2 regions of the Kitasatospora sp. NPDC028055 genome follow, and region 2 is predicted to be linked to the other one. Evidence: riboswitches for the same ligand, from Rfam matches in the RefSeq annotation. Region 2 holds a riboswitch; the other holds the start of a gene.
What was found. Region 2 has a riboswitch for thiamine pyrophosphate ahead of AB0F71_RS03310 (cytosine permease). Riboswitches for the same ligand answer to the same signal wherever they lie in the genome.
Positions count from the first base shown of each region.

Region 1: linked by a shared signal. The riboswitch ahead of thiO (glycine oxidase ThiO) and the one ahead of AB0F71_RS03310 (cytosine permease) in region 2 are both predicted to bind thiamine pyrophosphate.

Region 1 covers NZ_JBEZXE010000002.1:32,003-39,151, reverse strand. The annotation lists gene pknB (Stk1 family PASTA domain-containing Ser/Thr kinase) at 1-759, opposite strand, end outside; gene AB0F71_RS04115 (thiazole synthase) at 848-1,645, opposite strand; gene thiS (sulfur carrier protein ThiS) at 1,649-1,849, opposite strand; gene thiO (glycine oxidase ThiO) at 1,930-3,105, opposite strand; TPP riboswitch at 3,109-3,221, opposite strand; gene AB0F71_RS04100 (FAD-dependent oxidoreductase) at 3,355-4,563, shown strand; gene AB0F71_RS04095 (Rv2175c family DNA-binding protein) at 4,606-4,971, shown strand; gene thiE (thiamine phosphate synthase) at 4,971-5,624, shown strand; gene AB0F71_RS04085 (polyprenyl synthetase family protein) at 5,656-6,762, opposite strand; gene metF (methylenetetrahydrofolate reductase [NAD(P)H]) at 6,947-7,149, shown strand, end outside.
Region 2 covers NZ_JBEZXE010000001.1:669,629-676,777, forward strand. The annotation lists gene AB0F71_RS03290 (MFS transporter) at 1-920, opposite strand, end outside; gene AB0F71_RS03295 (MerR family transcriptional regulator) at 977-1,804, opposite strand; tRNA gene AB0F71_RS03300 (tRNA-Ser) at 1,967-2,054, opposite strand; gene AB0F71_RS03305 (trypsin-like peptidase domain-containing protein) at 2,118-4,055, opposite strand; TPP riboswitch at 4,264-4,412, shown strand; gene AB0F71_RS03310 (cytosine permease) at 4,405-5,817, shown strand; gene AB0F71_RS03315 (glycerophosphodiester phosphodiesterase family protein) at 5,919-6,743, shown strand; gene AB0F71_RS03320 (ATP-binding protein) at 7,027-7,149, shown strand, end outside.

The DNA.
Region 1 (7,149 bases), on a different contig from region 2:
CGCCGGGGCGACGGCGGGGGCGGTCAGCGAGGGGGCGGGGACGTCCTCGTGCAGGTGCTTGTACATGACCTGGACGGGGTTGTCGCCGGTGTGCGGACGGCGGCCGGTGAGCATCTCGTACAGCAGGATGCCGGCCGCGTAGACGTCGACCCGCTGGTCGGTGGGGGCGTCCGGGAGGATCTGCTCGGGGGCCAGGTAGGAGACGGTGCCCATGACGGTGCCGCCGGTGGCGGTGCTGGTCGAGGTGGGCGCGCCGTCGGCGCTGCCGAGCACCCGGACCAGGCCGAAGTCGGCGACCTTGACCAGGCCGCTCTCGGTGATCAGCACGTTCTCCGGCTTGACGTCCCGGTGGACCAGCCCGGCCCGGTGGGCGGCGCCGAGGGCGGCGAGCACCGGCTCCAGCACGTCCAGCGCGGCCCGGACGGACAGCGCGCCGCGGTCGCGCAGCAGGTCGCGCAGGGTGCGGCCGGGCACGTACTCCATGGCGAGGAAAACGTTTCCGCCGTCCGCGCCCTGGTCGAAGACGTTGACCACGTTGGGGTGGGTGAGCTTGGCGACCGCCTTGGCCTCGCGGATGAAGCGGGCGGTGAAGCCCTCGTCCCCGGCGAGCTGGGGGTGCATCACCTTGAGGGCGACCACCCGGTCCAGCCGGGTGTCGGTGCCCCGGTACACGGTGGACATCCCGCCGGTCGCGATGCGCTGCTCGACCCGGTACCGGTTGTCGAGCACGGTACCGATCAGGGGGTCGTGCAGTGCCATGTCCACCCGGGGGAGTCTAGTGGGGCGGGCGCGGGCCGGTCCCGGCGGACACCGCCTCCGGGACCGGCTTGTGACATCCGCTACGGGTTCAGAACGCCGGCCGCTCGCGGGTGTCCAGGTCGGCGCGGCCGGCCATCGCCGAGGAGGCCTCGGCGTGGAAGCGGCGCGGGATGCGCCCGGCCCGGTGGGCGAGCCGGCCCGCCTCGGCGGCGTGCCGCATCGCCTCGGCCATCAGCACCGGGTCCTGGGCCCGGGTCACCGCGGAGGCGAGCATCACCGCGGCGCAGCCCAGCTCCATCGCCAGCGCGACGTCGGAGGCGGTGCCGGCGCCCGCGTCCAGGATCACCGGGACGCCCGCGCTCTCCACGATCAGCTGGAAGTTGTGCGGGTTGCGGATGCCCAGCCCGGAGCCGATCGGCGAGCCCAGCGGCATGATCGCCGCACAGCCGACGTCCTCCAACTTCCGGGCCAGCACCGGGTCGTCGTTGGTGTACGGGAGCACCGTGAAGCCGTCGTCGACCAGCGTCTCGGCGGCCTCCAGGGTCTCGATCGGGTCCGGCAGCAGGGTGCGCTCGTCGGCGATCACCTCCAGCTTCACCCAGTCGGTGCCGAGCGCCTCGCGGGCCAGTCGGGCGGTCAGCACCGCCTCGCCGGCGGTGAAGCAGCCGGCGGTGTTGGGCAGTACCCGGATGCCGTTGCGGGTCAGTACGTCCAGGACGGAGCCCTGGGTGTTCGCGTCCACCCGGCGCATGGCCACGGTGGTCAGCTCGGTGCCGGAGACGAGCAGGGCGCGCTCCAGGACCTCCAGGCTCGGCGCGCCGCCGGTGCCCATGATGAGCCGGGAGGAGAAGGTCGTCCCGGCGATGGTCAGCAGGTCGTCGGCCATGGTTCAGCCTCCCTGGACGGCGGTCAGGATCTCGATCCGGTCGCCGCTGTCCAGCGTCGTCCCGGGCCATGAACTGCGCGGCACCACGGCCTCGTTGAGGGCGGCCGCGACGCCGGAGTTGGCGGCGCTGACGGTGGCCACCAGTTCGGCGAGGGTGGTGGCGGCGGGCAGCCGGCGGGGCTCGCCGTTGACGGTCAGGGCGATCTCGTTCGGGGCGGTCTCGGTCGAGGCGGTCTCGTTCGGGGCGTTCTTGTTCGGGGCGTTTTTGTTCGGGGCGGTCTCGGTCATGCGCAGGCCTTCGCGACGGGGGTTTCGGGGGAGAACCGGGTCGGCGTGAACGGCCGTGCCAGGTCGGGGACTTCGCCGGTCGCCAGGTAGTCGGCGAGCAGGTCGGCGGTGACCGGGGTGAGCAGCACGCCGTTGCGGTAGTGGCCGGTGGCGGCGACCAGTCCGGGCAGGGCGGTCGGGCCCAGCAGCGGGGCGTTGTCCGGCGAGCCGGGGCGCAGCCCGGCGGAGGTCTCGCGCAGCGGGAGTTCGGTGATCCCCGGTACCAACTCGTGGGCGTCGCGCAGGAGTTCGTACACCCCGCCGGCGGTGACGGTGGTGTCGTAGCCCTGCTCCTCGGTGGTCGCGCCGATCACCAGCTCGCCGTTCTCCCGGGGGACGAGGTACAGGTGCTGCCCGCGCACCACCGCGCGGACGTTGCGGGACAGGAACGGCCGGTAGGCCTCCGGGATGTGCAGCCGGACGATCTGCCCCTTCACCGGCCGCACCGCGGGCAGCACCCCCTCGGGCAGCCCGGGCAGCCGGTGGCTGCGCGGGCCGGCGGCGAGGACCACCTGCTCGGCGGTCAGGGACTCCCCGTCGTCCAGCCGGGCGCCGACCGCGCGGCCGCCGTCCACCAGCAGCCCGACGGCCTCGGCCCGGTGCAGCCGGACGCCGGCCCGCTCGCAGGCGGCGACCAGGGCGTTCAGCAGCCGGCGCGGATCCACCTGGTGGTCGTCCGCGACGTGCAGGCCGCCGCGCACGCCGGGGGCGAGCATCGGCTCCAGCCGACGGGCCTCCCGGCCGGTCAGCCAGCTGGAGTCCAGGCCCAGCCGCTGGTGGAAGGCGTGCAGTTCGCGCAGCTCCGCGCGGTCGTCGGAGTCCAGGGCGACGGCGATGGTGCCGCAGCGGCGGTAGCCGGTGTCCAGGCCGCCACTGGCTTCGGTGAGCTCGGCGGCGAAGGTCTCGTACCGCTGGTTGGAGGCCATCCCGAGGTGCAGCAGCGGCTCCTCGCCGTACTGCAGCTCGGTGACCGGGGCGAGCATCCCGGCCGCGACGCCGGCCGCCCCCCGGCCGTGGCCGGGATCGACCACGATCACGTTCCGCAGCCCGCGTTGCGCGGCGCGCCAGGCGACGGCGAGGCCGATGACGCCCCCGCCGATCACCAGCACGTCGGCGCGGCTGCCCGATGGCATGCGTGACAAAGCTGCTCTTCTCCCTTCGCCGGTATGACCCGGATCAGGTTCGGACGGTCGCAGGCCGTGCCAGCCCGCCTCTCAGCCCGGTCCGCCGGGCTCCCGTGTGGTGCGTCCACCTTAACGCCGGGGGTCGGCCCGGCCGAAGGGCCGTGTGAGGGGTGAGACGGGGGCGGCGGCCCGGGCCGTCGGGCGGGCGAGCGGTCCGGTGGTGAGCGGCTCAGAGCCGGTTCAGCGGTGCTGGGTACAGTGACGGGCGTGGCAGAGCTGAGCGGAACGGACCGGGTGGTTGTCGTCGTCGGAGCCGGGCTGGCCGGGGCGCAGTGCGCCCTGCGGCTGCGGCAGGGCGGCTGGCCGGGGCGGATCGTCCTGGTCGGCGAGGAGCGGCACGCGCCGTACGACCGGCCGCCGCTCTCCAAGGACGTGCTGCTCGGCAAGGCCGACGCCACCACCCTGGACATCGACTACGGGCCGCTCGGCATCGAACTGCTCACCGGCCGCCGGGCCACCGGGCTCGCCCCGGGCGTGCTGCGCACCGACGGCGGCGACCTCCCGTACGACGCGCTGGTGATCGCCACCGGCGCCACCCCGCGCGCCCTGCCCGGGGCCGAGCGCGCCCACCTGCTGCACACCCTGGACGACGCCCTGGCGCTGCGCGCGCTGCTGCGCCCCGGGCTGCGGCTGGTGCTGGTCGGCGCGGGCTGGATCGGCGCCGAGGTGTCCACCGCCGCGCGGCAGGCCGGCTGCGAGGTCACCGTGGTCGAGGCCGGTCCGGCGCCGGTGCCGGGCGCGCTGCCGACCGCGGTCGGCTCGGCGATGGCCGCCTGGTACGCCGAGGCCGGGGTCGACCTGCGCTGCGGGGTCGGGGTGGCCGCCGTCGAGCCGGGGGCGGTGCTGCTGGCCGACGGCTCCCGCCTGCCGGCCGACGAGGTGGTGGTCGGCATCGGCGCCCGGCCCGCGACCGGCTGGCTGGCCGGCTCGGGCGTCGAGCTGGACGCCTCCGGAGCGGTCGTGGTGGACGGGCGGCTGCGCACCGGCCTGCCCCGGGTGTTCGCGGCCGGGGACTGCGTCAGCTATCCGTCGGCCCGCTCGGGCGCCCGGCTGGCCGTCCAGCACTGGGACCACGCGCTGCAGTCCGGCTCCGCCGCGGCCGCCGCGGTGCTCGGGGCGGACGCGCCGTACGACCCGGTGCCGTACTTCTGGTCCGAGCAGTTCGGGCGGATGGTCCAGTACGCCGGCCGGCACGCCGAGGGCGACGAACTGCTGTGGCGCGGCAGCCCGCAGGAGGCCGCCTGGTCGGTGCTCTGGCTGCGCGACGGGGTGCCGAGCGCGCTGCTGGCGGTGGACCGGCCGCGCGACCTCACCCAGGGCCGGAAGCTGATCGAACGCGGTGCGGTGCTCGACCGGGCGCTCGCCGCGGACCCCACGGTGGCGCTCAAGGGAGCCGTCGCGGGGTAGCGAGTGGTGCGCGGCGGGCCGCGGAGGTGGCAGTCTGGTGGCGTGAGTGAGATCGAAAGCAAGATTGAAGCCCTGGTCACCGACTGGATGTACCTGCCCGACATCTCGGAGCAGTGGGGGGTCCGGGTCACCGAAGTGCGTGACCTGGTCAAGAACGGCGGCCTGATCGCCGTCCGGCGCGGCCCGAACAAGTCGCTGCAGGTCCCGGCGGCGTTCATCGACGGCCAGGGGCTGGTCAAGCACCTGTCCGGCACCCTGACCGTGCTGCGGGACTGCGGGTACAACGACGTGGAGATCCTGGAGTGGCTCTTCACCGAGGACCCGTCGCTGCCCGGCAGCCCGATCCAGGCGCTCCGGGAGAACCGCGGCACCGAGGTCAAGCGCCGCGCCCAGGCGATGCTGATCTGATGGCGGCGGACACGCTGCGCGCCCGCCTGGCCGACGCCCGGCTCTACCTGTGCACCGACGCCCGTCGCGAGCAGGGCGACCTGGCCGAGTTCCTGGACGCGGCGCTGGCCGGCGGGGTGGACATCGTCCAGCTCCGCGACAAGGGCCTGGAGGCCAAGCAGGAGCTGGCGGCGCTGGAGGTCTTCGCCGACGCCTGCCGCCGGCACGGCAAGCTGCTGGCCGTCAACGACCGCGCCGACGTCGCCCACGCGGCCCGACCGGACGTGCTGCACCTCGGCCAGGACGACCTGCCGGTGCCGGCCGCCCGGGCGATCCTCGGCGAGGACGTGCTGATCGGCCGCTCCTGCCACGCCGAGTCCGAGGTGGACGCGGCGGTCGCCGAGCCCGGCGTGGACTACTTCTGCACCGGCCCGGTCTGGCCGACCCCGACCAAGCCGGGCCGCCACGCGCCGGGCCTCGGCCTGGTCTCGTACGCGGCGCGGCAGGCCACCGACCGGCCGTGGTTCGCGATCGGCGGGATCGACCTCGGCAACCTGGACGAGGTGCTGGCCGCCGGCGCCCGCCGGATCGTCGTGGTCCGGGCCGTCACGGCGGCCGAGGACCCGCGGGCCGCCGCCGCCGAGCTCGCCCGCCGGGTGCGCGCGGCGGCCTGACGGCCTCCGGGGCCGTCGCCGCCGTCGTCTCTCAGTACTTGCGGACGGTGGCGGCCTCGGCCAGCGCCAGCAGCACCGTGCGGGCCCGCTCGTCGGCGAGCGGCGCCGCCGCCAGCGCGGCCAGCGACTCCCGCATCAGCTCGTCGATCCGGGCCTCCACCAGCTCCGGCGCCCCGCTGCGGGCGATCAGCTCGCGCAGCCCGGCCACCTCCTCGGCGGCCAGGTCCGGTGCGCCGAGCCGGGCGTCCAGGTGCCGGGCGTCGGCCTGCGGCAGGCCCCGCATCGCGTGCGCGACCAGCAGGGTGCGCTTGCCCTCGCGCAGGTCGTCCCCGGCGGGCTTGCCGGTGACGGCCGGGTCGCCGAAGACGCCGAGCAGGTCGTCCCGCAGCTGGAAGGCCTCGCCCAGCGGCAGCCCGAACGCGCCGAGCGCCTCGACCAGCTCCGGCCCGGCCCCGGCCAGCAGGGCGCCGACCTGGAGCGGCCGCTCGATGGTGTACTTCGCCGACTTGTAGTGCAGTACGGTCCGGGCCCGCTCCGGCGCGCCCTGGTCGGCGGAGTCGCCGGCCACCGGCTCCAGCACGTCCAGGTACTGGCCGAGCATGACCTCGGTGCGCATCAGGTCGAACCGCGGCTTGGCGGCCAGCACGGCGGCCGGGTCCAGGCCGGAGCGCAGGAACAGCTCGTCGCACCAGATCAGCAGCAGGTCGCCGAGCAGCACCGCGGCCGAGGCGCCGTACTGCTCGCGGTCGCCGCGCCAGCCGCTGTCCCGGTGCAGCGCCTCGAAGCGGCGGTGCACCGAGGGCAGGCCGCGCCGGGTGTCGCTGCGGTCCATCAGGTCGTCGTGCACCAGGGCGCTGGCCTGGAGCAGCTCCAGCGCGGCGGCCGCGTTGGCGATCCCCTCGCCGTCGGCGGGGCCGCCCGCGGCGCGCCAGCCCCAGTAGCAGAAGCCCGGGCGCAGCCGCTTGCCGCCGTCGAGCAGGAAGTCGCGCAGGGCGTCGGCGGCGGGCGCCAGCTGCGGCGAGATCGTGCCGAGCAGCGCCGACTGGCCGGCCATGAACGCGGCGAGGGCCGCGTTGACGCGGGTGCGGACGTCCTCCACGTCCATCGGGTTGGCCGGCCGGGTGCTGGACGAGGTCACGATGATGCTCCGCTGGTTCGCTGGGGTGCAGCAAGCGTAGCGGGGCGGCCGGGAACGGATGTGCGAGCAGGGCCGCCGGGGGCGCGCGGGGCGGCCGGTGCGGAAGCGGAGGCGCGTCCACTACTTGTCCCGAATCGTGGGATCGAGTTGTCCGGCCCCTTCGGGCGCCGGATAACCTGCCAGCATGGCACTCGGCATCGCTTCCACGAGACCGGACCGCGCACAGACGGTCCGCGAGCTCCTGGCGGCCGGAAAGCGCTCCTTCTCCTTCGAGTTCATGCCGCCGCGCACGGAGGTCGGCGAGCAGAAGCTCTGGGACGCCATCCGTCGACTCGAACCGCTGGACCCGAACTTCGTCTGCATGACGTACGGCGCCGGCGGCTCCTC
Region 2 (7,149 bases):
GCCCCGACCCCCGGCCGGGGCAGCCCTCCGCGCCAGGCGACCGACGCCGCCACCACGAGCACCCCCGCCGCCTGACCAGCGGTCACCAGTCCGGCGGTGCCCGCCGCCCAGCCGTGTGCCCGGGCGAGCAGCGGGCCGAGCAGCGAGACCACGGGCAGCAGCGCCCCCGCGGCGGCCCCGGTCAGCAGCAGCGCGGCCCGCAGCAGCGGATCCCCCAGGGCCAGCCGGACGCCCGCCCCCGCCTCCCGCAGCAGGCCCACCGGGGCGGCGGCGGGAGCCGGACCGGGCCCGTCCCGGTCCGGCCGGACCCGCAGCAGCACCAGCAGGACGACCGCGAAGCTCACCGCGTCCGCCGCCGCCGCGCCCGCGAGCCCGCCCCCGGCGACCAGCAGGCCGCCCAGCGGCGCCCCGAGCAGCACCGCGCACTGCCCGCCGGCCTGCCGCAGCGCGAGCGCCCGGGGCAGCCGGTCCGCGGGCACCAGCCGGCGCGGCATCGAGCCGCTCGCCGGGAGGTAGAACGCGTCGACCGCGCCGGTCACCCCGGCCGCCCCGACCAGCAGCCACAGCGGCGCGGCCCGGTCGCCGGCCACCGCGAGCGCCAGTCCGGCGGTCACCACCAGCATCACCGCGTCCCCGGCGAGCATCACCCGGCGGGCGCCGAACCGGTCCGCCACCGCCCCGCCCAGCAGGACCAGCACCGTACGGGGCACGGTGACCGCCGTCAGCACCAGCCCGGCCGCCCCGCCGCCGTACCCGGAGGCGGCCCAGCCGAGGGCGAAGGACAACGCGGCGTCACCCAGCAGCCCGGCCTGGGCCCCGGCCAGCCAGAGCAGGTACGGCCAGAGCAGGTACGGCCGGGGCAGGTACGGCCGGGGCAGGGCGGTGCGCCGGGCCGCCCCGGCGGAGGTCGCGGTGGTCATGCCGGGTGACGCTAGGACCCTCGACCTGGTCGAGGGCAAACCGCGAACCGCGGCCGCTACCTGCGGACCACCGGTTCCTGGAACTCGACGACCCAGCCGGACCGGTCCTCCGGGGTCTCCAGGTAGCGCTCCCGGGCGTAGCCGGTCGAGCGGTAGCCGTTCTCGTCGATGTAGCGGGCCAGCGCCTGGAAGCTGCCCATCGCGTCGTCCATCGAGCCGCGGTGGACGATGGTCACCGCCTCCTCGATCGGCGCCAGGTCGACCACCTCGAAGTCCGCCCGGTCGTTCCGCACGGACGGCGCGACCTGGAGGGCGACCCGGATGACCACCGAGCCGTCGCCCTCCGGCCCGTCCTCGTACCGGGCGACGGACGGGCCGACCACCTCGATCCCGGACTCCTCCACCCGCCGGCACAGCTCGTCGAAGAGCGGGCCGATCACCGGGGTGATGTCCTCCGGCGCGTAACTCGCCGCCACACCGCTCAGTTGGGCCACCCGCACGGACGGAACGGGCTTCACCACGACGTCGTGCTCGAACATGTTCCCCTCGCTCTCGATCGTCCGGAGCCTCGCCTCCACCCGGGCCAGCCGCCGCTCGTCCGCCGCGATCGCCTCGGCGAGCTGGGCCCGCCGCAACCGCAGCATCCCGCGCAGCTCGGCCGCGTCCAGGTGCTCGTCCAGCACGGCCCGTACCTGCTGCAGCGTGAAGCCGAGCTCCTTGAGCGCGATCACCCGGTTCAGCCGGGCGAGTTGGCCCGCCTCGTAGGAGCGGTACCCGGTGACCGGGTCGACCCTGGCGGGCGTGAGCAGGCCGATCGCGTCGTAGTGGCGCAGCATTCGCACCGACACCCGGCCGTGGACGGCGAAGTCTCCGATGTTCAACATGGTGCTCCCACTCCACCGTCTCCCCCCGTGTCAGGGTCAACCCCCGGCCGCCGGGCCGTCCGCGGCCCACCACCGGCCCTCCGCCGTCACGCCCCGGAAAACACCGAGGGCGGGTGCCGAACGATCTCGGCACCCGCCCTGAGCAGGTGGTTCTCCTACCGGCGGAGAGCGTGGGATTCGAACCCACGGTGACGGGTCACGCCACGACAGTTTTCAAGACTGTTCCCTTAGGCCGCTCGGGCAGCTCTCCAGGCGGAGGTCAGCCTAACGGTTCCGGCGGCGTTCGGTGCACACGATTCCGCGTGCCCCGGGGTCACTGATCGCCGTCCCGCTGGCCGAGCGTGACCTTGGTGGTCATGGTCTGGCCGTTGCGGGTGTACTCGACGTCGACGGTCTCGCCCGGCTTGTGCGTCCAGATCCGGCTGACCAGGGCGGGGCCGTTCTCGATCGGCACGCCGCCGAGCTTGGTGATCACGTCGCCCGGCTTGAGGCCGGCCTTGTCGGCCGCGCCGCCGGGGGTGACGGCGGGCTGGCCCTGGATGTCCTTGGTCTGGATCTGCGCGCCGTCGCCCTTGTAGTCGTCGTTGCGCAGCACGTCGAGCTTGGCGTAGACCGGCTTGCCGGTCTTGATCAGGGTGTCCGCGACCCACTTGGCCTGGTTGATCGGGATGGCGAAGCCCAGGCCGATGCTGCCGGCCCGGCCGTTGGCGGAGGCGTTGGACTGGATCGCCGAGTTGATGCCGATCACCGCGCCGCTGGAGTCCAGCAGCGGGCCGCCGGAGTTGCCGGGGTTGATCGAGGCGTCGGTCTGCAGCGCGTTCATGTACGAGGCCTGCGAGCCGGTCTCGTCGCCGGAGGCGACCGGGCGGTCCTTGGCGCTGACGATGCCGCTGGTGACGGTGGACTCCAGGCCGTACGGCGCACCGATCGCGACGGTGGCGTCACCGACGTTGACCTTGTCGGAGTCGGCCAGCGGCAGCGGCGACAGCCTGCTCTTCGGCGGGTTGTCGATCTTGACCACGGCGACGTCGTAACCCTCGGCGTGACCCAGCACCGAGGCGCTGTAGGAGGTGCCGTCGGCGAACTTGACGGTCAGTTTGCCGCCGTTGAGGGTCGGCGCGACCACGTGGTTGTTGGTGAGGATGTGGCCCTCGGTGTCGAAGACGAAGCCGGTGCCGGTGCCCGACTCGGTGCTGTTCTGCGCCTTGATGGTGACGACGCTGGGCAGCGCCTTCTGGGCGATGGCGGCGATCGACCCGGGGGCCGGCTCGTTCTTCTGGGTGTTGCTGGCCTGGACGGTGGTGCTGCGGTGGTCGTCCGCCGAGCTGCTGCCGCTGTTGTGGTCGCTGGCGACCACACCGACCGCGCCGCCCGCGATGCCAGCGACCAGCGCGACGGCCGCGAGCAGGGCCACCAGGCCGCCGCGCTTCTTGCGCGGGCCGTGGCCGCCCGGGCCGCCGGGGTACTCGGCGGGGTAGCCGAGCGGACCGCCGGGGCCGCCGGGGTGGCCGGCACCGGCGTCGTGGCCGGCGCCCCAGCCGCCGAGCGGCTGGCCGGCACCGAAGGGGTGGTGACCGGGCGCACCGGGCGCGACGGGCACACCGGCGGCCGGAGCACCGTACGGCTCCTGGGCGTTGGCGGCCGGAACGCCGTACGGGTCCTGGGCGCCGGCGGCCGGAACGCCGTGGGTCGGGGTCGCGTACGGGTTGGTGCCCGGGGTGCCCGGCGGCAGGGCGGGCGCGGCCGGGGCGGCGGCGACCGGGGCCGCGGCGGGTGCGGGTGCGGCGGGCGGCGCGGGCGGCAGGACCGGCGGCGGGGCGTCGAGGTAGCCGGTGACCGGGTCGACGGCCGGCTCCTCGACGGCGGCCGCGGCCGGCGCGGCCGGGGCCTCCGGCGCGGGCACCTTGGTGAAGGCGACGGTGGGCTTGTGCCCGCCCTCGGCCGGGACGGCCGGGGCCGGGGCCGGGGCCTCCGGGGCGGCCTCGGCCGCCGCGCTCGCGGCGGCCGGCTCCGGGATCCGGCCGAAGGCCATGGTCGGCTGGTACCCGCTGTCGGCCGGGGCGGCGTCGGTCGACCCGTCCACCGGCCCGTCCACCGGCTCGTCCTTCGGCTCGGGGACCCGGCTGAAGGCCATGGTCGGCTTGTGGCCGCCCTGAGCGGTGCCCTCGGAAGCGGCACCCGCCGCCTCCGGGGCCCCCGCGGGCTGCTCCCCCTGCGGCCCGGTGGGCCCAACCTCGCGCTCGGTGCTCACGGACGACCTCCATAGCTGACAGAACCAAGGACCATAGTTTTTCGCACCGACGATTCGATTGCCGTAAGGACCCCTCTGAATAACTCATAAGAATCCTTAGCCGCCACCGACAGCCGGGGCTCCCCACCCCCGCCCGGCGTCCCGCGATGCGGACCGCGCACCCCGTGGCCTTTGGCGTTCGTCTCCGTGCCGGTTAGCCTGTCGCTCCAAACTGACACGCGGGAGCTTGGACCGACCAGGCTGAGAGTGCGCATGTCGACCGTACGCCAGGCCAGTGACCGGCGGACCGTCGAGGGGGCGCTGACCGCCGGAACCTGTCCGGGTAATGCCGGCGTAGGGAGTATCGGCCATGCCGCCTGCTTCGCCATCCTCTTCTTCGGGCGCGCCCGCGTCCAAGGATTTCCCCCCGGGCCCGGCCGGCGCCGGTGCCGCGCTGCTGGACCACCGCGTCGAGGCGCCGCTGGTCCTGGACACCGAGCCGCCGCGCACCCTGCGCTTCCGGGACCACTTCGCGCTCTGGATGAACCTCGGCGTCAGCCTGATCGGCTTCTCCACCGCCGCGACCGTGCTCGGCGAGAAGGGCAGCGAGCTGTCGCTGGCCGCCGCGGTGACGGCGATCGTGACCGGTACGGCGGTCGGCACCGCGATGCTCGGCGTCGCCGCGCTGATCGGCGCCCGCACCGGCGCCCCGGCGATGGCCAACCTGCGCGGCCTGTTCGGCACCCGGCTGTCCTACCTGCCGACCGTGCTGAACATCGTCCAGTGCGTCGGCTGGGGCGTGTTCGAGCTGCTGACCATCGCGGCGGGCGCCCAGACCGTGGCCCACACCAGCGACTACCGCTGGCTGTTCGTGCTGCTCGCGGGCGCGCTGACCACCGCGCTGACGATCTGGCCGCTGGGCTCGATCGCGGTGCTGCGCCGCTTCGTGGCCGGGGCGGTCGCGGTCGCGATGGTGTACTTCACCGTCCAGCTGGGCCGCCAGGGCGTGCCGGACCCGGGCGCGGGCAACTGGCACGGCTTCCTGGGCGCCACCGACGCGATGATCGCGGTGTCGATCTCCTTCGTCCCGATGGCCGCCGACTACACCCGGCACTCGCGCAGCCCGAAGTCGGCCTTCTGGGGCAGCTTCTCCGGCTACACCGTCGCCCAGGTCTGGTGCTACGTGCTGGGGCTGATGGCGCTGCTCCGGTCCGACGGCGACCCGAGCCGGATCTTCGACTCCTTCCTCGGCGTCTGGGCCGGCTGGCTGTTCCTGCTGGTGCTGGTGCTGCGCGAGACCGACCAGTCCTTCGCCAACGTCTACTCGACCGCGATGTCGCTGCAGAACCTGCTGCCGCGGGTGGACCGCCGGGTGCTGAGCGGCGGGATCGGCGTGCTGACCACCGTGCTGGCGCTGCGGATCGACCGGTTCACCGACACCTACAGCAACTTCCTCGGCCTGATCGGCTCGGTCTTCGTGCCGCTGCTGGCGGTGCTGGCGGTGGACTACTTCTTCGGCGCCGGCCGGCACGGCTGGGACCTCTCCGAGCGGGCGCCGTCCCGCTGGCTGATGCTGCTGCCGTGGGCGCTGGGCTTCGCCGTCTACCAGCTGATCGCGCCGACCGCGGTGGCCGACTGGTGGGTGGACTTCTGGACCTCGGCCCAGCAGGCGCTGCACTTCACCCCGCAGGAGTGGACCTCGGCCTCGCTGTTCGCCTTCCTGCTGCCGGCGCTGGCCACCTGGGGCCTCACCCCGCTGACCCGCCGCACCGCCCGGGCCTGACCCGCCGCACCGCCCGGGTCTGACCCACCGGAGGCGGAGCCGGCCCACAGGTTGGGACCGGCTTCGCCCCTGGTTCACCCGCGCCCCCTATCGTTGGGGCCGTGACCAGCCCAGAACTGCCCTCGGCGGCGGCGCGCACCACGCCCTCCGTCCAGGTGATCGCCCACCGCGGCTCCTCCCACGCCCTGCCCGAGCACACCCTCGCGGCGTACCGGCGCGCGCTCGACGAGGGCGCGGACGCCGTCGAGTGCGACGTGCGGGTGACGGCCGACGGCCACCTGGTCTGCGTGCACGACCGCCGGATCGGCCGGGTCTCGAACGGCCGCGGCACCGTCTCCGCGATGACGCTGGCCGAGCTGGAGGCGTACGACTTTGGCGCATGGAAGACCGGCCGGCCCAGCACCGACCCCGAGCTGCGCGGCGTGCTGCGGCTGGAGCGGCTGCTCGAACTGGTGGTGGACTGCGGCCGCCCGGTGGACCTGGCGATCGAGACCAAGCACCCGGTGCGGTTCCGCGGCCGGGTCGAGGCCGAGCTGCTGCGCACCCTGGAGCGGTACAAGATCGGCACCGCCCCGGACGGCGACCGCCCGTCCGCCCGGATCATGAGCTTCTCCTCGATCGCGCTGAACCGGGTGGCCACCGCCGCGCCCGACTACCGGCGGGTGTTCCTGATCGAACGGATGCTGCCGCTGCTGGGCCGCCTCCGCCCCGGGCAGCCGCTGCCGGGCGGGGCCCGGATCGCCGGCCCGGGCATCGAACTGGTCAAGGCCAAGCCGCAGCTGGTGCCCCGGCTGCGCGAGCTGGGGCACGAGGTGCACGTGTGGACGGTGGACGAGCCGGCCGACGTCGAGCTCTGCCTGGAGCTCGGGGTCTCCGCGATCATCACCAACAGGCCCGCCGAGGTGTTGGCCCAGCTCGGCCGCTGAGCCGGGGCCGGGCGCCCGGCCGTCCCGGGAGAACCTGATCGCCCTGGTCGGCAGTCAAACCTTCCGTGCACGTTATTGCCGGAATTCTTGCGCACGGGCGACGGAGGGTGAGCACGGAATGACCTCTTGTCGACCCTGAGTCGCATCGCCCGAAATGGGCCCGCAGGATCCCCCGACGGTCGTTTCCGACGCATTACCAAGGGGCATCCATCCCTCGGCATACGCTGAAGGAGGTCCGGGGGTGGCGTTGATGGTGGCGCGTGAAGTGCCGACTTCATCGACCATGGCAGTGCCGCACGGCCCAGCGAGTGTCGGGGTCGCACGGCGCCGACTGCGTCGAGATCTGGGTGACCGGCAGATACCGGAACCGGTCATCGATGATGCTGTTCTGATCCTTTCCGAACTG